DNA from 3 places in the Bradyrhizobium sp. Kon69 genome. Region 3 is predicted to be linked to each of the others. Evidence: predicted binding sites of a transcription regulator. Region 3 holds the regulator's gene; each other region holds the start of a gene.

Region 1 (7,746 bases), on a different contig from region 3:
GAGCCAGCGGGTCAGATGCGGCTGCGCGGGCCGGGTGATGCCCTCGACGCCCAGCCAGCGCCGCGCATAGGCGCCGATCGCGATGTCGGCGAGGGTGAACGCATCGCCGTCCATGAACGGACGCGTGGAGAGCAGGCGGTCGGCGATGGCCCAGACCTCGGCGGCAGCATCCGCATCCTTCTGCAGCTGGATCATGTCGCGCTCGGCGGGCGGCGTGCGCACGAGGCCCCAGAACACCGGGCGGTCGACCGGCTGCACCATCGACAGTGTCCAGTCGAGCCAGCGGTCGACGCTGGCGCGCAGCTTCGGCGCCTCGGGATAAATGGGCGTGCCGCGCCCGTGCGCGAGGCAGAGATAGCGCATGATCGAATTGGATTCCCACAGCGTGAAGTCGCCCTCGACCAGCGTCGGGATCCGCGCATTGGGGTTCATCGCGAGGTAGTCGGCCTCGCGGGTCTTACCGAACGCCATGCCGGCGTCGATGCGCTCGTAAGCCAGGCCGAGCTCGGCGAGGCACCACAGTACTTTCTGCACGTTGACCGAATTGGCGCGGCCCCAGATCGTCAGCTTTTGGTCCGGCATGTCATCCTCCCCAGGCGTTTCTTTAGTGTCGTAGCCCGGATGGAGCGAAGCGCAATCCGGGGTGCGTCGGCAGCGTCAGTCCCGGATGACGCGTGCGCTCCATTCAGGCGACAAGCGCGGGTGATAGCGGAATTCACTGCGGCGAGCGACGCGCGATTGCGCCGATCCTCTCATGCAAAAAGCTCCGCCTGAGGCGGAGCTTTCATTGCAAGGTAAAGCTGGTCAGGCGATCAGCGGCCGAAGAACAGCCACAGCAGAATGATCACCGGAATCGGCACACCCAACATCCACAACAAAATTCCGCGTCCCATCGCGTCCTCCTCCAATTGCATTGTCGGGGAGAGAACGCCGCAGGTACGGGCTGGTTCCCGCAAAAAGGCTCTACCAATGGCCGATGTTGGGCATCGACGACCACGGCTCCTGCGGTGGCTTCGGATCGCCCTTCTGCAAGATCTCGATCGAGTGCAGATCGGGCGAGCGGACGAAGGCCATGTTGCCGTCGCGCGGCGGACGGTTGATGGTGACGCCGGCCTTCATCAGCTTCTCGCAGGTGGCGTAGATGTCGTCGACCTCATAGGCGAGATGGCCGAAGAAGCGGTCCTCGCCGTATTTTTCCTCGTCCCAATTCCAGGTGAGCTCGACCAGCGGGGCGCCGCGCGTCTGCGGCTGCTTCTTCAGCGCCTCGAGATCGTCCGACGAGCACAGGAACACCAGCGAGAAACGGCCCTTGTCGTTCTCGATCCGCCGCACCTCGGTCAGTCCCAGCGCATCCTGGTAGAACTTCAGCGCAACGTCGAGATTGCGCACACGCAGCATGGTGTGGAGGTATCGCATGGTTGTTGCTCCCTTGAACGGATGGGGTTTTGCTTTGGGCCGGGACGGCGGGGGTAGGAGATAGCAGGAAAATCCCGGGAGGGGCAGGGGGCGGGTGCACGTGTGCGTGAGGGCGAAGCCAGCTGATGAAGTAATCAGCCGGCGAATTTAAATGCACTTTCACCGCAAATCCATTGCAGCACACGCGCCCCTGGCAATGTGTGCGGGCCGGTCTGCTGCCGCGGCCTATTGCGCAGCGAGGCGCTTCCCGGCGTCCTCGATCGGCGGCATGAAGAGCGATACTGCGGTGCCTTCGGGGTCACGAAATTGGAACGTCTTGTTGCCCCAAGGCATCGTCTTCAGCTCATGCACCAGCGTGACCTTGTCTTTTAGGCGCTGATAATCCGCATCGATGTCTTCGACTTGAAACTCGATCACGGCGGTGCGGTTGGCGCCGGGCTCGGCACTGTTTTCTTTCCAGAGCGCGACCGTCTCGGCTGCGCCGATCGCCAGGTTGGCGCCCGGCGTCACGATCTTGGCGAACACCGGCGCGAGCCATTCGGCGGAAACTCCGGTGATCATTTCGTAGAACGAAACCATGATTTTGATGTCGGTGGCGATCAGGCGAGTGGAGGCGAACTTCATGGCATGTCCTTTGGTTGACCGCAGATTTGAGCGGCATCGCGGGCTCGTCGCACATCGCTGCTGCCACCCTGATGTCAGCAGTCACGATGCCGCGCCGAGCGCGTGAACTAAGGGCATGAATTGCGATGACAATGCTCAAGCGCTAGACGACGAGCCCCTTCACGCGAAGCACCCCCACAGCGCTAACCGGGCCGCAGAACGATGATGTAAACCGCAGAATTGGGCACCTCACTCACGGGTGGACAAGGTTGTCTAGCCGCTCGCAGATGAACTCCTCGCGGAGATGACGCGACTAACCGCCATGGCCAATATTCTCGGCGAGCTTCTGTTCGCACTGATCCGCTCGATTGTTGCTGGATGGGCGTATGCGCTCTGGGTCAAAGTGGCGGCATGGCTCGAGCCGAAAATCCAACGGCGTTGGGTGAAAATTGCCGTAGGAGGCCTCCTCGGCCTCGCAGCCTTTTTCATGATTCCGATACTGATGGGGCTGTTGGGCCTTTGAAGACAATGAAATCCGTTCTCATCCCCGCACTGGCAATCGGGGCGCTCGTCTCGACGGTGCTGCTCGTCATGGAGCAGCTCACCGACTACGCCATCACTGTGATGGCATGGGAGATGCCGGGCATATCTGCAGCTTACCTTTTCTGGGGAGCGGTCGGCAGTTCCGTTTTCCTGGGCGTCGCCATCACTTGGGTCGTGAATGCCATCGTTTACGGGGCGCCCGCCTTCGTTGTCCTTACGGTCGTCAAGCTGGCAATCCGCGATCTACCGAAGTGACAGGATTGAGCTCGGCGGCGGAGCCGTTGCTCAGCGTGTGCAAGAAAATGAGCGGCAACAGGTCATGCAAGGCGCCGGACGCGCCTGCGTGATCGTCTGAAATTTCGCCTGCCTGATCGCGGTGCTCCTTTTCGCGGGCCGGGACAGTTATCAACGGCCGGGCGAAGACATGCGCTACGGGGCCATCCTTATGGTAGCCGCCGGTTGGCCTGTTGTTGCCGCGATGGTCGTGGGAAGCACCATCGGTGACATCGTCCATGACGTGAAGCAAGGCAAAGCGGGATGAGTGCCCGGCTGGCAAAGCGGACAGGCCGCGATCCCGGCAAACAAGTTTTGGAGCCCACCACGTTTCGTGCGCTCAATTGACGCCCCCATGTCCGGCGAAATGCAGCGCGCTTAACGTTTGTGAATGCCGCGTTGCCTCAACGCCTGCACCTTCCCAAATATCGGCGGCACTTCTGATCATCGATGGAGGCATGTTCGTCCGTCTCACGGGGCGGGCGTGCATGCCCGCATCGGCGTCCGTCCGCCAACGAGAGTAGTCGTGATCATTGTGAGCTGGGGATGGTGATGTTGATTCTGGAAGAGTTCAACGAACGAACGCTGTCGCACATGGACAAGGCGTTGGAGTGCGTCAGCGAGATGATGCCTGATGTGATGGAAGCCTACGCCGCGCGCCGGTATGTCGCCGAACGGATCATCCATTGCGCCAAGCACGAGACACGCGAGATCGACGGCCTCGTCGCGGCCGGTCGGCGTGCGGTCGCTGAGCTGGCTGTCCGGGTCGTCGAAAGCGATTAGCCGCCTGGTCGCGAACAGCGGCAGCGTTCCGGTCAGCCGCCGCCTGTCAATCCGTGTTTCGCAATGCCTGAAGCTGTCTATTTCTCGAGCCCGGCCTTCTGCCGCATCGTGTCGATCAGCTCTGACGCTTCTGCCTTGGTCAGATCCTCCTTGGGGAGGGTCTTGTGGGCCTGCTCGGCGAGGGTCTTGAGGTAGGATTCCTGGGCGCCGGTCATCGGGTCGTCCCCGGAGACCCAATCCTTCGGATCCTTTTGGGTGTTGCCTGCGGTGTTGCCAGCCATCTTATTGTCAGTCACAGCGATCTCTCCTTTTCAGGCTCAATGCTGACTGATGCTTTTTGTTCCTTATCTGTTCGTGGCTGGCCCATGACGCGGCTGGGGCGCTCTTTGCCCGGATCAGCGTCGGGAGATGATCACTAAACGGCCGGCATCGATCGGCGTCTGCGCATCAGACTTAGCTTGCGCCCCCAATCGAGGATCGGTGCCTCAACGGCGACGTGCGAGGCGGCGGCGAGACCAATGGAGAGCAGGATAGAGTGCCCGCAACTGTGCGGAGCGCACTCATCAGTTGCCGAGCGGAAATCTATCACGATTGAACCCGGGCGAAGCGCGGCGCGACCAACCGCCATGCTGCAAAGCCTGCCTGGCATCGAACTGGCTTCGCGGCCCATGTGCCGAGACACTAAAGAGGAATGTCGTGAAGGCGATCACGCTGCTCGCGGTGGCGGCCATGCTGCTGGTGGAAGTCTTCGGGTCGAAGGCGAGCGTCGGCGGCTCGATGAGCTTCATGCTGATCTTCGTGCTCGTGATGCTGGCTGTCGCGATCTTCGAGGCGTGGTCGAACAAGCGCGGCGCGATGGGATGGATCGTCAATTTGTTCGCTTCGGTGGTTGGCGGGCTGGTTGCGGTTGCCCTGATCGGAATGGCCATGGAGGCGATGCTGCCTTACCTTCATCTCGAAGGTTCGCTCGCGTCCTCGCAACATCCCCTGAAATACGTCCTGGTCGCAGCCATTGCGATCTGCATGGTGCTGGGATCGTGGCTGCCGCTATGGGCCGTCAACCGGCTTCGTCACTGAAGGGCATCCAGCGTCGCGCTCCCTAGCGCTTTGCTTCCTGCTTGCCACGCCTGATATCCTCAGCTTCGTCCACGAGCTTCAAGGTTGTGCCGTCGTAGGTCAGCTTCAGCCCACGGCCGACGGTCCATGTCCATCCTTCCCGGGCGTCCCTGGTTGGCTGGGCATTGAACTGGTCGGATATCGATTTGACGGCAGCGTCTTCTGCGCCCGGATTGTTCAACTCCGCATTGACGCGCCAGATGGGATGTTTGGGGTCCGGATTTCTGGGGTCAACGTCATCGGCAAAGATCGTGACCTTGGCGCCGTCGACTGCGCATTCGAGGACGTAGGAATCGCGAAGCTGACGGCAGCGGTAGCGACGTTGCGTGATGAGTTTGTTGGTCTCGTCGAATGTCATGCCGGGTGAAAAGCCGAGAATGTCGGACTTCTTCACGAGTGCCAGAGACGAAGGCTTCAGAAAACCGGGCTGTACCGACACGAGAACGGCAGCAGCAACAACGATCAAGCCGGCGATAACAATGGCAATCTTCATCAGCCCCTCATAAGAAACGTCCGACCATACAACAGCCGAAGCGTTCTACCAGCGATTGCCCTGCATGGTTCGAGCCGCCCGCTGTCTTTGTAGGACCGCAGCTCGGAAGATCGCAGCTTCGGAAGATCGCATGGGCACGTATCGGCTGGTCATGGACGTAGAAAACCGCCCCTGACATGACCAGGGGCGGCTCTCACCAAACGGGGTTTTCGAACGCGATCTAGTGACCGGTACCCGGCTTCGTCGTCTTCGGCGGCTTGCCGTCTTCGATCCGGCCTTCGTTGCGCAGGTCGCGACCTTCCTGAGCCTTCTTCTGGCTCTCGGGGGACTTGCCGTGTTCGTTCATCTCTTCTTTGATGAACCCGGCGCCTTCCTTCACTTTGCCTTCAACGCTCATGACGATCTCCCTTGCTGGAGATGGGGCAACTCGCGGCGAGAGCTGACCGTTCCGGTGCGCGCACGATTGTGAGGAGTGCATTCGCGGCAGGTTCCAAAGACCCTTGTCATGAAAGACCCTTGTCATGAAATGGCCGCGCCGCTTGTGGAAGCGACGCGGCCGGGAGCAGCCGTACAGGCAACCGGCTTACTTCATGTTGCTGCGGGTCCTGGTGCCGCCCTGGTCGCTGCCGGGGCCGGAGCCACCCTGCCCGGAGGCGTCGGGCCTCACCGTTCCGCCCTTGCTCACGCCGTCATGGCTCATGCCGGTCGTGCCGCTGCTCATCGTGCCCTTGTCCGTGTTCGTCATGCCGGGCTTCTGCATGTTGTCGGACTGCGGGGCAGGGCCCGTCTGGTTCTGCGCAAAGGCGGAGCCGCACATGAGGCCGAGGGCGGCGGTCGCAATGATGAGCTTCTTCATCTCAAACTCCTGGTTGGTTGTGTGGGCCAACGGGAGCGCAGAAGCCGTGTTCCTAAAACTCGGCGTTCCGGAGTGCAAAAATTCTCGTCTGCAACGAGGGTACTTTCGGTTCTGATTGCCTCAGAACCGCTCCAGATTGTTGTGACGCGTTTTCTTCGCGCGAACTTGAAAACGCCCTACGCCGCAAGCCGCTGGTCGACGGGGCCCGTCAGGTGCTTGAGCACTTCCGCATGCTCCAGGTCGGGAACCGCAATGGCGGTGTGGCTGTAGCTCGCATGGGTTCGTGATTTCGAAATCCTGTCCAGGATCTCGCCGCCCTTGATGACGTGGAGGCCCATGCCCTCTCCGGATGGAAAGATCGCGAGCACCACGTCATAAGCCGTGATGACGGCGCGAAGCGCTTCGGCCTTGTCTTCGGCAATTTCGACGAACACGCGAACATCGGCCGCGAGTTCACGCAGCTCGTTAAAATCCAGCACTGTGAGGTACTCCAACGCAACGATACTGAGAGGAGCTTGGAGGCGTTAGGTTACTGAAGTCTCAACGGCGCATGCCCAGCTGCAGGTTTATCGACCAGGCGCCCCCGTCAGTCTGATAGACGCGCGGGCGTTGCCGCCTGCTCGGCAAGGGGCCGGCACGGAAAGAACATATGGAGCGGGGAGGGAGGAAGCGCGCTCTTCATACCCTAAGGGCGTCACACGATGCGCGCGTGACTTATGCGCGTGTCACTTGGCATATCCCTGGGAGCGGAGCCACGCGATCTTGCGGTCGCCGTTGATCCAGTCGTCGGCGTCTGCCTTGCTGGTGAAGCCCTTGATTTCGCGCTGTTCGCTGTCCGGGTAATCCGCCAGGATTTTCCAGTCGTTGTCTGCAATGCGGACGGTTTTGAAGGTCACTTTTGTTTTTGCCATGCCGCATTATGCAGGAGATGGCCGGAAAAGAGAACCTGCCTTGTGACGGTCATCTCGTGGCCCGGGCGCAGAGCTCGGGGTCCAGCCTGATCCGCGTTGCGCGGCCGGGTCCCCAGAAAAGGCGAAAGCCCCGCCTGGGGGAAGCGGGGCTCTCTGATGGGGGTGAAGCTTGGGGACTTCAAAGAGTTAGACGCCTCCGGGAGAAAATGGTTCAACGCGAAAACGGCGCAAGCTGCGGCATCTTTGCCGGGGCGTGCGGCCCTCCGCAGAACCCCCTGCTTGCGTTTTGGGCGTCGATGGGTTCTAAGCCCCGTCACTTCATGAAAGTTGGCATGAAACAGAAGCGCGTTGCGCGGTCGGACCGCGTCCTGAGCAAAGCTTGCTCGCGCGCACAGAAGGAAATTCAGACATGGCGAAGATGACGAAGACTCAGTTGATCGATGCAATTGCCGAGGGCACGCAGCTGTCGAAGAACGACGTGAAGTCGGTCATCGAGTACATGGCGACGGTCGGCTACAAGGAGCTCAATGAGTCCGGCGAGTTCGTCATTCCCGGTTTCGTGAAGATGTCGGTGGTGAACAAGCCGGCGACCGAAGCCCGGATGGGCGTCAATCCCTTCACCAAGGAGCCGATGCAGTTCGCCGCGAAGCCGGCGAGCAAGTCGGTGAAGGCCTCGCCGCTGAAGGTGGCCAAGGACTCCGTCTAAGGGCTCGCCAAGGGCTCGCGTTTTTCGTTGTGGACGCTCCTTTTCG
Region 2 (7,746 bases), on a different contig from region 3:
GCCTAGGAATAGCTTCGAGATATCCGACGAGTTCGCAACCAGCTTACTCGTGTCTGTCGTGATCTTGGTCTTCTGCCGATCCGCGCGAGTCGCAATGTCGATGGGTTCTCGAACTGCGTAACATTGATAGGCAGCCAACTCGGATACGCAGATGTAGTCGAGGCCCAGGTCACCTTTGTGAGCCGCAGGGATCTTGTGCACGCTCAGCGCACCGTGCCTGTTCTGCAATAGGCTCAGTGCGAACGTTTCCCAGTCGTCTGGATTCCAGACCTGAACCGCATTCGACACGCGGCTTTCCCCCCATGTTCTGAAACAGTTGCACGATTGAGGAGGCGGTACAACCCAGCCGAGTGGCGTAGCTTCGCGTGCTACATAACAAAAACGGCCGGATCTTCCGATCCGGCCGCAATGCAAAACTCTTCCGGCTAAGCCTACGCCTCGTGACGCAGACCCTCGCCCAATTCGAAAACTCTTAGCTCGCCTTCTTCTCCGGCGCCGGCGTCGGGCCGACCTTCTTCTGGATGGCGCGCTTCAGCTCGAGGGCGCGCGGCGACAGCACAGCGGCCTTGGCCTTGAGCAGGAAGGGGTCGAGGCCGCCATTGTGGTCGACGCTCTTGATCGCGTTGGTGGAGACGCGCAGGCGCACGTTGCGGCCCAGCGCTTCGCTGATGAAGGTCACGTTGACCAGGTTCGGCAGGAAGCGGCGCTTGGTCTTGATGTTGGAGTGGCTGACCGTGTGGCCGACCTGGGGGCCCTTGGCCGTCAATTCGCAGCGGCGAGACATGGCAAAATCCTCAATCTTTCCCAACGATGTGCGGCCGCCATTCGGGGCGCCACGGGCAAATTCTCTGTCCTTGCAGGGAGCGGGCGGACGTATAGGGGGGAAGCGGCGGGACGTCAAGGTTTTGGCTGCTGTTTTCGCCTCTCCCCGCCTTGCGGGGAGAGGCCGGAATGCGCGCGATTAGCGCGGATTCCGGGTGAGGGGGAGTCTCCGCGAGGGCGCTGTGGGTTGAGTGTACTCAATTCTCACCTCCCCCCAGGAGAGCCCCCTCACCCCGACCCTCTCCCCGCAAGCGGGGCGAGGGGGAAGAGGTGGCGGGGTGAGGTGCGCGGTTCTGACCCGCCCCCATCACCAAAACGGCAATGATTATCGCGCCTTACCATCACATAAAGGGCGTATTCGCGCCCGAAGAGTCCGGTGGAGTTCCGGACGCCGATAGGCCCGGACACATTGCTTGGCGCGGTTTTTGGCTTAAGTAACAACCGTTCGCGCCCCGATTGGATTGTTTCGTGCTCACAACGCCTCATCTTGCGCCAAGCCTGCGCTCAATGGAGCTACGCGCAAGTCATCCGCGCTCTGCCGGCCGCTGGGTCATGGCGGCCCTTTTCGGGCTGGTTTTGGCGTGGGCGGCGGAGCCCGCGGCGGCGCAGGGCAAGCTCGAGGCGCAATACGAGGCGACGCTGGCGGGCATTCCGGTCGGCAAGGGCGCCTGGAATATCGACATCCAGGATGATGTGTTCGCGGCCGCGGCCTCCGGCGGCACCTCGGGGCTGCTGAAATCGTTCGCGGGCGGGTCCGGCACCGGCGCCTCGCAGGGCCGCGTGGTCAACGGCGCGCTGGTCGCGACCGGCTACCAGGCCTCCACCACCACCTCGAAGAAGACCGAAGAGATCCGCATCACGCTCGACAAGGGCAATGTGAAGGATTTTGCCATCCTCCCGGAGCCGCCGGTCGATCCCGACCGCATCGTCGTCACCGACGCGCATCGCCGCGGCGTCTGGGACCCGATGACGGCCTCGCTGGTGCGCGTCTCAGGCACCGGCGACGTGCTGTCGGCGGACGCCTGCCATGGCAGCGCCGCCGTGTTCGACGGCCGCATGCGCTACGAGCTCAAGCTCGATTTCAAGCGCATGGAAAACGTCAAGGCGGAGAAGGGCTATCACGGCCAGGTCGTGGTCTGCTCGCTGTATTTTGTGCCCATCGCCGGCTACATCCCCGACCGTCCGGTGATCAAATATCTCGCCGCCCAGCGCAACATCGAGGTCGCGTTCGCGCCGATCGCCGGCACGCGCATCCTGGTCCCGTTCTGGCTGAAAGTGCCGACCCCGCTCGGGCCGGCCATGCTGGAAGCAACCAGCTTCATCACCACGGCCCAGCCGCCCAGGGTCGCGAAGACGCAGTAGGCCGGGCTGTCGTAGCCCGGCCCAGCTGCCGTAGCCCGGATGGAGCGCAAGCGTAATCCGGGGTTCTTTGCTTCGGCCCCCCGCATTACGCTCCGCTTCATGCGGGCTACGGCACTGCCTTCTTTGTGAAAATAAACACAAGCAATTTCAATGACATCCCTACTGTGCATGGGGTTGTTTTCGCGCTTTTGTTTTGGAAGGGGCGGGGAGCGGGAATCCAATTGACTCCTCCCCGATTCTGATTCGACTCCGCGCCGTCCCCAGCTTTAACGATTCCGCCATCGAAACGACGCTTGTGCGGCGGGGCAAAACTCCATCTAGTGCGAACCCAATAAGCCTCCCGCGACATCTTGCGAGAACGGAACAGGACTCAAGGGGGAGTCAGCGATTCGGCCGCGATTCGTTCTCAACTCGTTCCGAAGCTTAAAGCCAACGGGAAAAGCGTCGCAAAGTGAGACAGTTGCGCGGGATCTGGGGAGCTCTCTCGTCCCCCTCGCCCCGTTCTTACGGGGAGAGGGTTGGGGTGAGGGGCTGCTGCCACGGAAGCGGTGACAGACGGACTCGCGGAGAGCCCCCTCACCCGGCGCTTCGCGCCGACCTCTCCCCGCAAGCGGGGCGAGGTGACTTCCGAGACCTTCGCGCCACCGCCCCAAAACAGCACTGACATTCGCCCCAATCGCCATTACCTAGTCCCCCAGATGCCTTTTTCCTCCTCCCCCTTCGCTTCCGAGCGGCTTCCCGGCGCCGGCGTCACTGCGGTGCTTGGTCCCACCAACACCGGCAAGACCCATCTCGCCATCGAGCGGATGCTCGCGCATCCCTCCGGCATGATCGGGCTGCCGCTGCGCCTGCTGGCGCGCGAGGTCTACAACAAGATCGCAGCAAGGGTCGGCCCCGACGCCGTCGCGCTCGTGACCGGCGAGGAGAAGATCAAGCCGAAAGCGCCGCGCTATTGGGTCTCGACCGTCGAGGCGATGCCGCGGGATCTCGACGTCTCCTTCCTCGCGGTCGACGAGGTGCAGATCGCATCCGATCTGGAACGCGGCCACGTCTTCACCGACCGCATCCTCAACCGCCGCGGCCGCGACGAGACGCTGCTGCTCGGCGCTGCGACCATGCGGCCGATCATCGAGCGGCTGTTGCCGGGCGTCTCCATGATCACGCGGCCGCGGCTGTCGCAGCTGGAATTCGCCGGCGACCGCAAGATCACGCGGCAGCCGCGCCGCACCGCCATCGTCGCCTTCTCCGCCGACGAGGTCTACGCCATCGCCGAGCTGATCCGCCGCCAGCATGGCGGTGCCGCCGTGGTGCTGGGCTCGCTGTCGCCGCGCACCCGCAACGCGCAGGTCGCGATGTTCCAGAACGGCGAGGTCGATTACCTCGTCGCCACTGACGCCGTCGGCATGGGCCTCAATCTCGACGTCGACCACGTCGCCTTTGCCTCCGACCGCAAGTACGACGGCTACCAGTTCCGCCGGCTGACGCCGTCCGAATTCGGCCAGATCGCCGGCCGCGCCGGCCGCGCCACCCGCAACGGCACCTTCGGCACTACCGGCCGCTGCGCGCCGTTCGAGCCCGAGCTGGTCAATGCGCTGCAGAACCACACCTTCGACCCCGTGAAGGTTTTGCAATGGCGCAATTCGAAGCTGGATTTTGCTTCCCTCGGCGCGCTCCAGGTCTCCCTGAACCTGGCCCCCGGCCATGAGGCGCTGACGCGCGCGCCGATCGCCGAGGACATGCGCGTGCTCGACCACGCCGCCCGCGACGCCGAGGTGCGCGATGTCGCACATGGCAAGGACGCCGTGGAACGGCTGTGGGAGGCCTGCCAGATCCCGGATTATCGAAAGCTGTCGCCGGCCGCCCATGCCGAGCTGGTCACCACGCTCTACGGCTTCCTGATGCGGAAGGGCTGCATCCCCGACGCCTGGTTCAGGACCCAGATCGACCAGGCCGACCGTGTCGACGGCGATATCGACACGCTGTCGGCCCGGATCGCGCAGATTCGCACCTGGACCTTCGTCGCCAACCGTCCCGACTGGCTGAAAGACCCGGAACGCTGGCAGGGGATCGCCCGCGAGGTCGAAAATAAATTATCGGATGCGCTCCATGAACGCTTGACTGAGCGTTTCGTTGATCGCCGGACCAGTGTATTGATGCGCCGCCTGCGGGAGAACACGAGCTTGAATACGGAAATCGGCAAGACCGGCGAAGTCATCGTCGAAGGCCATGTCATCGGCCGCCTCGATGGCTTCACCTTTGCACCGGATGCGGCGGAAGCCGGCTCCGATGCGAAAGCGTTGCAGGCTGCAGCGCAGGCCGTGCTCGCCGGCGAGATCAACGCGCGCGCCGAAAAACTGGGCAATGCGCCGGACGAGCAGTTCGTGCTGACCTCGGAAGGCATGATCCGCTGGACCGGCGACGCCGTGGCGCGGCTGTCTGCCGCAGAGGACGCGCTGCATCCGCGCATCCGCATCATCTCCGACGAACGCCTCACGGGCGCCCCCCGCGACAAGGTGCAGGCCCGGCTCGAGCTCTGGCTCAAGACGCACATCGAAAAGCTGCTCGGGCCGCTGTTCGAGCTCAGCAAGGCCGAGGACGTCACCGGCATTGCCCGCGGCATCGCCTATCAGCTCGTCGAGGCGCTCGGCGTGCTGGAGCGCCCGAAGATCGCCAACGAGCTGAAGGACCTCGACCAGCCCTCGCGCGCGACCTTGCGCAAATACGGTGTCCGCTTCGGCGCCTATCACCTCTATTTCCCCGGCATGCTCAAGCCGGCCGGGCGTGCGCTGGCCGCGCTGCTCTGGGCGCTGAAGCAGGACAATGTCGATCCCTCCGCGCTGTCGGGCGCCCAGCATCTGGCGAGCTCCGGCCGCACCTCGTTCCCGGTCGACAAGCAGCTGCCGCGCGATGCCTATCGCGTGCTCGGCTACAAGCAGGCCGGCGAGCGCGCCGTGCGCGTCGACATCCTGGAGCGCCTGGCCGATCTGATCCGTCCAGCGCTGGCCTGGCGCGAGAACGCGTCCGGCGAAAAGCCCGCCGGTGCATTCGACGGCCGCAGTTTCGTGGTGACGCAGGCGATGACGTCGCTCACCGGTTCGGCCGGCGAAGACTTTGCGTCGGTGCTGCGTGCGCTCGGCTACCGCATGGACAAGCGTCCGCCGCTGCCGGCGAAGCCGGTTGTTGCCGAGGCGCCTGTTGCTGAAGCCTCCAGCGAAGAGACGCCCGCAACCGAAACGCCGGTCGAGGACGCCGCAGCGCCCGCCGAAACCGCGATCGAAGCCGCCGCCGAGCCTGTGACCGTCGAAGACGCGCCCGGCATGGAGCAGCATGACGAGCCCGCGCCTGAAGAGCCGGCGCTCGAAGCTTCCGTTACACCGGAAGACGCTCCCGGCATCGCGCCACCTGCGGAAGAGGCTGTTGCTGCCGCTGAAGCTGCTGAAACCGCTCCCGCTGAAACTGTCCCCGCCGAAACCGCTCCTGCAGAGACTGCTGCAACCGAAGCCGCGGCGTCGGCCGATGCGGCAGCACCTGTGGAAGCCGCGGCCACGCCCGCCGAGCCCGAGCTCATCGAGGTCTGGCGTCCCGCCGGCCGTCACGATGATCGCAAGCCGCGCCACGAGCGCCATCGCAACCAGCGTCACCAGCCGCGTCCGCAGGCGGCGGCTGAAGCCGGCGCTGCGCCTGCCGAAGGCGAAGCCGCGCCTGCCGCCGACGGCGAGAAACGCGGTGAGCGTCATCGCCATGGCGGCGGTCATCGTCGCGATTCCGGTCGCGATGGCGGCAGGGACTTCCGCAAGCCGCGCGAAGGCGGCACCGAAGCCGCGCCGCGTCCGGAGGGGCGCGACGACAAGAACCGCCGCTTCGAGGGCAAGAATGGCGGCAACAAGGACCGCGACAACAAGGATCGCAACAACAAGGGCAAGTTCGGCGGCGATCGCGACAAGGGCCGCGACAATCGTGGCCGTGACCGCGACAAGGGCCGCGACCGCCAGGGCGGGCCGTCGTTGCGCCCCTACGCATCGAGCGCCACCCCGCGCGAGCGCGATCGTCCGGTCGATCCGAACTCGCCCTTCGCAAAACTCGCTGCGCTGAAGGAGCAGCTGTCCGGGCGTAAGGAGTGAGCCCACGACCGAGCGGCAGCGCATCGACAAATGGCTGTGGCACGCGCGGGTGGTGAAGGCGCGCACCTCCGCTGCCGAGCTTGTCGAGTCCGGCCATGTTCGCGTCAACGGCGCACGCGAGAAGTCGCCGGGGCATGCGATCAAGATCGGCGACGTGCTCACCATCGCGCTCGATCGTACCGTGCGCGTCTTGAAAGTCATCGCCTTCAACGAGCGCCGCGGCGACGCCGCCTCGGCCCGTGTGCTTTACGAAGAGCTCAGCGAAGGCCATCCGAATTCTCAGCGCAATTAATTGCGCTTTGAATTCATTTCTTGGTCGATCAAGCGCATAAAGCCGTCATGATCGGCCGTTCCTGAGCTTGCGGCGCCGGGCCATCCGCGCTACGCAAGCCGCGACTTTTAAAAGAGCTTTTCGGAGCGTTGGATGACTTACGTCGTCACTGAAGCGTGCATCAAGTGCAAGTACACCGACTGTGTCGAGGTCTGCCCGGTCGATTGTTTCTACGAGGGCGAGAACATGCTCGTCATCCATCCTGACGAGTGCATCGACTGCGGCGTGTGCGAGCCGGAATGCCCCGCCGATGCCATCAAGCCGGACACGGAACCGGGCCTGGAAAAGTGGCTCACGGTCAACGCCGACTACGCCAAGAGCTGGCCGAACATCACCCAGAAGAAAGAATCACCCGCCGACGCCAAGGATTTCGACGGCATGGAGGGCAAGTTCGACAAGTATTTCTCGGCGAACCCCGGTTCCGGCGACTAATTCGGGTCAAACTTAACCCTATTAGCGGCGTTATCGCCGAAAACCAGCCCTTAAGACCCCTAAATCATTGATTTTTGCGGGAAATGTGCTATATTGGGCACATTGAGCCGAACCCTGGTTAGCCCCGTCGGCCCCGTTGGGTTCCCGTGAAACCAAATGTCGAACAGGGGCGTGGCAGTTTCCGCGCGCAGGCTGTGTCACAGAAAACGCGTAAAAAGAGTACTTCAGCGAAGGCTTCCCATAAGGACGCCAAGAAAGTCGCCGCGGCCAGCCGTAGCGCATCCAAGGGTCGGACCGCGACGAAGGCGCCGGCTGCAAAGTCCTCGAAGAACAAAAGAAGCGCAATGCCTAACAAGACTGCCAAGCCGGCCGCGAAAGCGACCGTTGCCAAGCCTGTGGCCGCCAAGCCTGCCGCCAAGCCCGCTGTTGCAAAGACGCCCGCTGCCAAGGCTCCCGCTGCCAAGCCCGCCGCGCCGAAGGCTCCTGTTGCTGCTGCTCCTGCCAAGGCTCCTGTCGCTGTCGCGAAGCCGGCCGTGAAGCCCGCGGCTGTTGCGCCGAAGGTCGAGGAAAAGAAGATCGTGACCCAGCGTCAGGGCTTCAAGGCCAACGAATTCGTCGTCTATCCCGCTCACGGCGTCGGCCAGATCCTGGCCATCGAGGAGCAGGAGATCGCCGGCG
Region 3 (7,746 bases):
TCGGGGGAATTGTCGGGTTTGGCCTGTGGTTCTGGCTGATCGGGCGTTGCTCCATGGGCCGCGTCGCGCCCTTCGGTTTGCTGCTTCCGGTGTTCGCCTTGATGTCGAGCGTGATGTTCCTTGGCGAACACATGACTTCAAAGTTGATGATCGGCGGGCTGCTCGCGATCTCCGGCGTCGCCATGACACAGTTAAGACCGAGACACAGTTAAGACCGAGCGCTCGGTCAAGCTGAACCTTGAAGTCGCATCGCTGCGACTTCGCGCCCGGCGCTGGGCCGAGCGCGATGGCTGCTACGAGGCCACCTTCGCAGCCATGAACCCGATCTGACACAGCGTTCCGAAAAAAGTTCGCCCGGGAACGGCTATCCGCTCCCGGGCGATCAATACTTTACCGTCGCGAGGGCCTAGTTCGGCACCGCAGCCTTCGGCGCCGGCTTGGCGGCGACCGCATTCGCGGTCTGGCCGTGCAGGAAGTCGTAGGCCGTATGCAGCGCCTTGTCGTCTTTCGCTTCCGGCGGGACATAGGACTGCGATCCGGTCTGCTCGGTGCCATCGGCCGCCTGGAGATGGCCGCGCATCTGGGACTCCGCCATGGTGTCCATCCGGCCCTTCAGCTCGGGCGGCACGTCCTGGAGGATCTCGATGTCGGGCGCGATGCCCTGGGCCTGGATCGAGCGGCCCGAGGGCGTGTAGTAGCGCGCCGTGGTCAGCGCCAGCGCACCGTTGCCGGTGCCGAGCGGAATGATGGTCTGCACCGAGCCCTTGCCGAACGAGCGCGTGCCGATCAGCGTCGCGCGCTTGTGGTCATGCAGCGCGCCGGCCACAATCTCCGAGGCCGAGGCCGAGCCGCCATTGACGAGAACCACCAGCGGCTTGCCCTTGGTGAGGTCGCCACCATGCGCGGTGAAGCGCTGGGTCTCTTCCGGATTGCGGCCGCGGGTCGAGACGACCTCGCCACGCTGCAGGAACGCGCTCGACACCGACACGGCCTGGTCGAGCAGTCCGCCCGGATTGTTGCGCAGGTCCATCACGTAGCCGACCAGCTTCTCCGGCGGAACGTCCTTGGAGATCGATGCGATCGCCTTCTTCAGGCCATCGGTGGTCTGCTCGTTGAACGAGGTGACGCGGATATAGCCGATATCGCCGTTCTCGACGTGGAAGCGCACGGGGCGCACATGGATGATCTCGCGCTTGATCGCGACGTCGAGCGGGGCGTCGGCCCCCTTGCGCACGATCGTGAGCTTGGTCTGGGTCTCGACCGGCCCCTTCATCTTGTTGACGGCCTGCTCGAGCGTCATGCCCTGCACGGCATCGCCGTCGATCTTGCTGATCAGGTCGCCCGACATGATGCCGGCCTTGGAGGCCGGCGTATCGTCGATCGGCGAGACGACCTTGACCAGGCCGTCCTCCATCGTGACCTCGATGCCGAGCCCGCCGAACTCGCCGGAGGTGGTCTCCTGCATCTCGGTCCAGGCCTTGTCGTTCATGTAGCGCGAGTGCGGATCGAGCGAGGTCACCATGCCGGTGATCGCGCCTTCGATCAGCTTGGCATTGTCAGGCTTCTCGACGTAGCTCGCCTTCACCCGTTCGAACACTTCGCCGAACAGATTGAGCTTGGAATAGGCGTCATCCGCGCTCGCTGCCGCCCGTGCCGCCCACACGCCGCCGTGCGGACTGGCTACCAGAAGGGTCAGACACGCTCCGGTGAGCGCGCCCAGTGGAAACAGCAGGGTTTTCCGCATGGATAGGCTGGCCTTTTTGCTTCGCGGTTCGGTGGGGCTGGAGAGCCGCCATGCAAATGGCGATCCAGCCTGCTTCTCACAATACCATTCTGGTTTCTTCAAGGCCGGGATGCCACGCCGGCGGGTACAGCGTAAAAATCCCTTCGTCCGGACCTAAACTTTCGGCAACGTTGCAGGACCCGGTTCGTGCGCAGCGGGGGGTCGGCCGGCCGGCCCACGCCTCGCAGCCATGCGATTTTAGGATGGTTTTGGCGCCCCGGACGGGTTAGGCGATGAGGGAAGGCTTCAAATTCTCGGGAGGATAACAATGAACGAAGCACCCCGCATCCAACCGGACAGGAACGTCGAGCTCGGCGCCAGCACCGAGCCGTTCCAGAATCTGCATGAATTCATCCGGAAAGCGCGTTCCAACCTCAACCAGAATGCCTGGGATTATATCGTCGGCGCGGCCGAGACCGAGACCACGATGCGTCGCAACCGCATGGCGCTGGACGAGATCGCCTTCCGCCCGCGCGTGCTGCGCGATGTCCGCAAGGTTACAGGCTCAGTCGAGCAGTTCGGCCGCAAGATGCGCCTGCCCGTGGTGCTCGCCCCCGTCGGCGCGCTCGAGATCTTCGATCCGGATGGTGCGGCGAGCGTGGCACGCGCCTGCGGCACTTTCGGTGCGGCGCACATGCTCAGTTCGGTGTCCGAGCCCGGCCTAGAAAAGACCGCCGAAGCTGCGCCGGACGCGTTGCGCCTCTACCAGCTCTACGTGCGCGGCGACGACGCCTTCGTCGCCGACGTCGTCAGCCGGGCTGAGAAGAACGCCTATGCCGCCTTCTGCCTGACCGTCGATACCGCTCATTACAGCCGTCGCGAACGTGACATCGCCAAGCGCTACGTTCGCGAGAGCCGCCTGCGCGCCACCGGCGGCGATTACCAGAAGGGTCTGGAGTGGCGGACGGTGAAGATGATCAAGGACAAGTTCAAGATCCCGCTGATCCTCAAGGGCATCGCGACGCCAGAGGACGCGCTGATCGCGATCGATCACGGCGTCGAATGGATTTACGTCTCCAACCATGGCGGCCGTCAGCTCGATCATGGTCGCGGCGCCATGCACGTGCTGCCCGAGATCGTCGAGGCCGTGAACGGCCGCGCCAAGATCATGGTCGATGGCGGCGTCTGTCGCGGCACTGACATCGTCAAGGCGATCGCGGCGGGCGCCGACCTCGTCGGCATCGGCCGGCTGCAATGCTGGGCGCTGGCGGCGGCCGGCGAAGCCGGCGTGGCCCGCATGCTGGAGCTGCTCGAGGACGAAGTGCTGCGCTGCCTCGGCCTCTTGGGTGCGACCTCGTTCGCCGAGGTCAACAAATCCTGCCTGCACCAGGCGACCGCGACCAACGCGCCGAGTGTGTTCAGCGCGTTTCCGCTGTTCGACCACGAGCCGTATCGATACTGAATGAAAGGACGCAGGTGACATCGCTCTCTCCCGGCAGCGCGGATGCGCTTCTGTTCGATCTCGGCCGCGTGGTGCTCGATATCGATTTCTCCAAGGCGATCGCCTGCTGGGCGGGACATGCCGGCTGCAAGCCTGAAGCCATCGTCGCGCGCTATGTGCGGGACAGCGAAGCCTATCGGCTGCACGAGATGGGGAAGATCAGCGATGAGGATTATTTCGCCTCACTGCGAGCCTCGCTCGGCATCGGCATTTCGGACGCGCAGTTCCTGGAAGGCTGGAACGCGATCTTCGCCGGCGAAATGCCTGACATCGCCGAGCTGCTGCCGCGCGCAGCGATGCAGATGCCGCTCTACGCTTTCTCCAACACCAACCGGCCGCACGTGGACCATTTCTCAAGGGAATATGCCGACCTCCTCGGCCATTTCCGCGAGCTGTATTTGTCGTCCAGCATCGGCTTGCGCAAACCGGATGCGGACGCCTTCGACCACGTCGTTGCGGCGATCGGCGTGCCCGCCGGGCGCATCGTGTTCTTCGACGATCTTGCCGAAAACATCGAGGGAGCGCGGGCGCGCGGCTTGACGGCGGTGCATGTGACCTCGCCGCGTGACGTCGGGAACGCATTGAAGGCATTGGGCATCTGACGACGAGGCGTCGTCGCGAAACCCTTGGCGCCACGGCCCAACGGGAACAATTTTGGAAGAAACTGAGGAACCCAATCACTTTGTGCATTTTTATACAGAGTTCCCGGAACGGAATACCACCTTCCAGACTCTTAGAGTCCGTTGGGACTTCTACGGACGGATGCATCATCGTGCTGGGCAAGACCTACCTCACCAAGCAGGCCTCTCTTCTTCTTGAATTCGCGAGGACAACTTCAGATTCGGAGCTTTCCGCCAAGCTCGTGAGCAAGGCCGCCGACCTGAAATCCCAGGCCGATCCGCTGCCCGACAAGGATCAGGGACCCCAGGCGCCCGACGTAACTCCCGGGCAGCCAGGGAGCTGATCGATCCAGGCCCGGGGCGCTCGTCGTTCTCGCCCTTCCATGACCACTCTCCTGCCGATCTGTCGGGTTCTTCGGATCATGCCACGACGCGCGCGATCCTGCCTTCCGGAACAATGTGAAGCGGCGGGATGACTGCGCGCGCTCAGCCGTTTTTGCCTCTGCGCCCGCGCTCGGCTAGAAGATTTGCGGAACATTCGCCCGAACGTGCCGAGCAGGAGTTTTCGCCGTGGCCTTGATGCCGGTTTCTGACGCGCTTGCCGCGGTGCTGGCGGGTGCGGAGCCGCTGCCGGAAGAAATGATCTCCCTCGACGAGGCCTACCATCGCGTGCTCGCGCGTGACGTCGCGGCAAGGCGCACGCAGCCGCCGCAAGCGATGTCGGCCATGGACGGCTACGCCGTGCGCGCGGCCGATGCCGCAACGATCGATTCGGAGCTCACCGTCATCGGCGAAGTCGCGGCGGGCCGACCCTTCGCGGGGACGGTCGGCGCCGGCGAGGCCGTGCGGATCTTCACCGGCGGCGTCGTTCCCTTTGGCGCGGACGCCGTCGTGATCCAGGAGGACACGGTCGCCGCCGGCAAGCGCATCACGATCAAGGAAGCCGCGATCGCCGGTCGGCACATCCGCCCCGCAGGCGTCGATTTCCGCGAGGGCGACGTGCTCCTGCGCAAGGGAAGTCGTCTCACCGAGCGCGACCTCGCCCTCGCCGCCGGGATGAACCATCCGCACCTTGGCGTTTTCAGACGTCCGAAAGTCGCGATTCTCGCCACCGGCGACGAGCTGGTGATGCCGGGCACCACGCCCGGCCACGGCCAGATCGTCTACTCGAACGGCTACGCCCTGCACGCGCTTGCCCGCAGCGAGGGCGCCGAGACCATTGATCTCGGTATTGCCGCCGACACGCTGGAGGCGACCACCGCCGGCATCGGCCGCGCCCGCGAGAGCGGCGCCGACATCCTGATCACGACCGGCGGCGCATCGGTCGGCGACCACGATCTGGTCCAGCAGGCACTGCGGGACGAAGGCATCGCAATGGCGTTCTGGAAGATCGCGATGCGGCCAGGCAAGCCGATGATGCACGGGCGGCTCGGCGCAATGGGTGTGATTGGCCTGCCGGGCAATCCCGTGTCGTCCTACGTGTGCGCGTTCCTGTTCATGGTGCCGCTGATTCGCGCCCTGTCGGGCCGTTCGGCGATTCACCATCGCCGTGAGCGCGCCGTGCTCGGCCGCGAAATCGGCGCCAACGATCAGCGCGAGGACTATCTGCGCGCGCATCTGGAGGAGCGTGACGACGGCACACGCGTCGTTCTTCCCGTCAATCATCAGGACTCTTCGCTGCTTGCGAATCTCGCTGCAGCACAGGTACTTCTCGTGCGCGCACCGTTCGCGCCGAAGGCCGAAGCCGGCACGGCTTGCGAAGTGTTGCGGCTCCCCGTCTGAGCGTCCCGCAATGCGCGTTCCGCGAACTTTGCTCTGTTCACGGTAAATTAAGCAGTTGCGGAACATGTATCGAACATATAGTGTCCGTTCATGATTTGTTTCGAGTATGTAGCGGCTTATTGCCGAATTCTGCGTCTCATAATCGGACGACATCAACCGGGGGACTTTGGTCGAGATGTTAACGCGCAAACAATACGAGCTTCTGCGGTTCATCAGTGAACGTCTGAAGGAAAGCGGCGTGCCGCCCTCCTTCGACGAGATGAAGGATGCGCTCGATCTGCGCTCGAAGTCGGGCATCCATCGCCTGATCACGGCGCTCGAGGAGCGTGGCTTCATCCGACGCCTGCCCAACCGCGCCCGTGCGATTGAAGTCATCAAGCTGCCGGAGCTCCAGGCAGCCGCAGGCAGCCGCCGCGGCTTCACGCCGAGCGTCATCGAGGGCAATCTCGGCAAGGTGCGTGCGAGCTCCAGCCTGCCCGCGGACGACGGCGAACGTCCCGTCGCGGTGCCGGTGATGGGCCGCATCGCGGCCGGCACGCCGATCGAGGCGTTGCAGACCCGCAGCCATACTATCAGTGTGCCGCCCGACATGCTCGGTTCGGGCGAGCATTACGCGCTCGAAGTGCGCGGTGATTCCATGGTCGAGGCCGGCATCCTCGACGGCGACATGGCGCTGATCCAGCGCAACGAGAGCGCCGATACAGGCGACATCGTGGTGGCGCTGATCGACGACGAGGAAGCGACGCTGAAGCGCTTCCGCCGCCGCGGCGCCTCGATCGCGCTCGAGCCCGCCAACGCAGCCTATGAGGTCCGCATCCTGCCGCCCAACCGGGTGAAGATTCAGGGCAAGCTGATCGGGCTTTACCGGAAGTACTGATACCGGGCGTCCTTGATCCCGGGAGTACTTGATACCGGAGGTGCCTGGCGCCTCGCGCGCTTCCGATCGGCATCGCCGGTCAGAGATTGGAGCGGATCATCGTCCGTTCCGGCTGGGTAGTCTTTCTGGTTCTGCACAGACTATCCGGCCCCTCCTTCGGCGCTGGCTCCTCACGACGCCCACGAAGCGGCACTGGTTGGCGGCACAAGTGTTCGAGGAAACGGCGGCCGGCGATCAAGCTCGACCGTTGCAGTCAAGCCGGCGATATTCGCGCACGCGCCTCCCGAATGCATCGCAACTCGCTTTGTTCCTATTGAATTCGGGAAAGATAATGTGATCGCGGCTCACGGAAACCAGCCGCAGATTTGCCCACAACCAAGCAGAGCGTTCATGCTTCAACTCTGATAGAGGCCTGCGCCTCGATTAAGAGACGCGGGTTGCTATCCCAGCATGAGGAGCACCCGATGTGTGACTACAGCCTGCATGCCGTCGCGTCGCGCCCCGCCGAAGTCGGCGAGACGATCGTCACGACAAGCTTCCGCGGCACCTCGACGCGCGGCTTCGCCTCGGCGGCCGATCCGTCTGTTGCCGTCTGCCTGCTGCCGGGAACGGAGCTCGCCTTCGCCGACGACGTTCGCTACGACAATCGCTGGATCTGGACGCGCACCATCAATTCCCGCGTGGGCAAGTTCGGCAAGATCGACCCGCACGTTCCCGACCGCCATCATGACGCGATCGAATTCCCCGACGGCAAATACGTGCTGGTGACGCAGCTCGTCGAAGGCCAGCGCGCGACCGTGCTGCAACTGCCGGTGACTCAGTCGGTCACCGAGCGCGAGCACAAGGCGCAGATTATCGCCGACCGGCAGCCGACCGTCAGGCACCTGCCGATCGGCTGACACAGCCGTCTCCGGCTACGAGGTCGGGGGTCAGGATTGAATTGCCATCGCCGGCCGTGGCCGGCGAGATGGTACGGCTTGCGTCCGCGAAATCCAATCGGATGGACCAAGCCCGCACGTCTCCGCCGCACGAAGTTTGAGCCGCCCTGCCTGAATTTTGAACGTCCGCTTCGCAGCCAAATGACCGATGCTGTCAGGGCTTGAGACGGCGGACACGCTCGATGAAAACCTTCCTTCGCGTCGTTGAACTCTGGGTCCCCGATCGGACGCGCACGCGGCTGGAGTTTGGTGGCGGTCTCTATGGCGAAGGGCTGTCCGCGTTCAAGGCCGTCAGCGAAGAGCTG

Evidence for each region. The regulator LexA, encoded in region 3, represses DNA repair genes until DNA is damaged. The targets are predictions, from matches to a motif close to TGTTCNNNNTGTGTTCNG.
Region 1: the regulator LexA is predicted to act here: its motif matches at 3,957-3,974, upstream of AC0L3U_RS01650 (DUF3072 domain-containing protein).
Region 2: the regulator LexA is predicted to act here: its motif matches at 2,586-2,603, upstream of AC0L3U_RS17925 (helicase-related protein).

What each region holds. Positions count from the first base shown of each region.
Region 1 is NZ_JBVVOS010000001.1:328,553-336,298, reverse strand. Features, by position in the region: gene AC0L3U_RS01685 (glutathione S-transferase family protein) at 1-582, opposite strand, end outside; gene AC0L3U_RS01680 (VOC family protein) at 964-1,416, opposite strand; gene AC0L3U_RS01675 (VOC family protein) at 1,642-2,040, opposite strand; gene AC0L3U_RS01670 (hypothetical protein) at 2,342-2,542, shown strand; gene AC0L3U_RS01665 (hypothetical protein) at 2,548-2,817, shown strand; gene AC0L3U_RS01660 (hypothetical protein) at 2,786-3,076, opposite strand; gene AC0L3U_RS01655 (hypothetical protein) at 3,382-3,618, shown strand; gene AC0L3U_RS01650 (DUF3072 domain-containing protein) at 3,696-3,899, opposite strand; gene AC0L3U_RS01645 (hypothetical protein) at 4,315-4,695, shown strand; gene AC0L3U_RS01640 (hypothetical protein) at 4,718-5,227, opposite strand; gene AC0L3U_RS01635 (hypothetical protein) at 5,448-5,624, opposite strand; gene AC0L3U_RS01630 (hypothetical protein) at 5,811-6,083, opposite strand; gene AC0L3U_RS01625 (hypothetical protein) at 6,260-6,562, opposite strand; gene AC0L3U_RS01620 (hypothetical protein) at 6,809-6,994, opposite strand; gene AC0L3U_RS01615 (HU family DNA-binding protein) at 7,404-7,700, shown strand.
Region 2 is NZ_JBVVOS010000012.1:124,498-132,243, reverse strand. Features, by position in the region: gene AC0L3U_RS17940 (hypothetical protein) at 1-288, opposite strand, end outside; gene rpmB (50S ribosomal protein L28) at 473-784, opposite strand; gene AC0L3U_RS17930 (DUF3108 domain-containing protein) at 1,375-2,184, shown strand; gene AC0L3U_RS17925 (helicase-related protein) at 2,883-6,305, shown strand; gene AC0L3U_RS17920 (RNA-binding S4 domain-containing protein) at 6,328-6,597, shown strand; gene fdxA (ferredoxin FdxA) at 6,730-7,068, shown strand; gene AC0L3U_RS17910 (CarD family transcriptional regulator) at 7,413-7,746, shown strand, end outside.
Region 3 is NZ_JBVVOS010000018.1:40,686-48,431, forward strand. Features, by position in the region: gene AC0L3U_RS23345 (DMT family transporter) at 1-212, shown strand, start outside; gene AC0L3U_RS23350 (S41 family peptidase) at 407-1,744, opposite strand; gene AC0L3U_RS23355 (alpha-hydroxy acid oxidase) at 2,052-3,185, shown strand; gene AC0L3U_RS23360 (HAD family hydrolase) at 3,200-3,826, shown strand; gene AC0L3U_RS23365 (hypothetical protein) at 3,997-4,188, shown strand; gene AC0L3U_RS23370 (molybdopterin molybdotransferase MoeA) at 4,415-5,626, shown strand; gene lexA (transcriptional repressor LexA) at 5,802-6,503, shown strand; gene AC0L3U_RS23380 (hypothetical protein) at 6,968-7,402, shown strand; gene AC0L3U_RS23385 (GAF domain-containing protein) at 7,624-7,746, shown strand, end outside.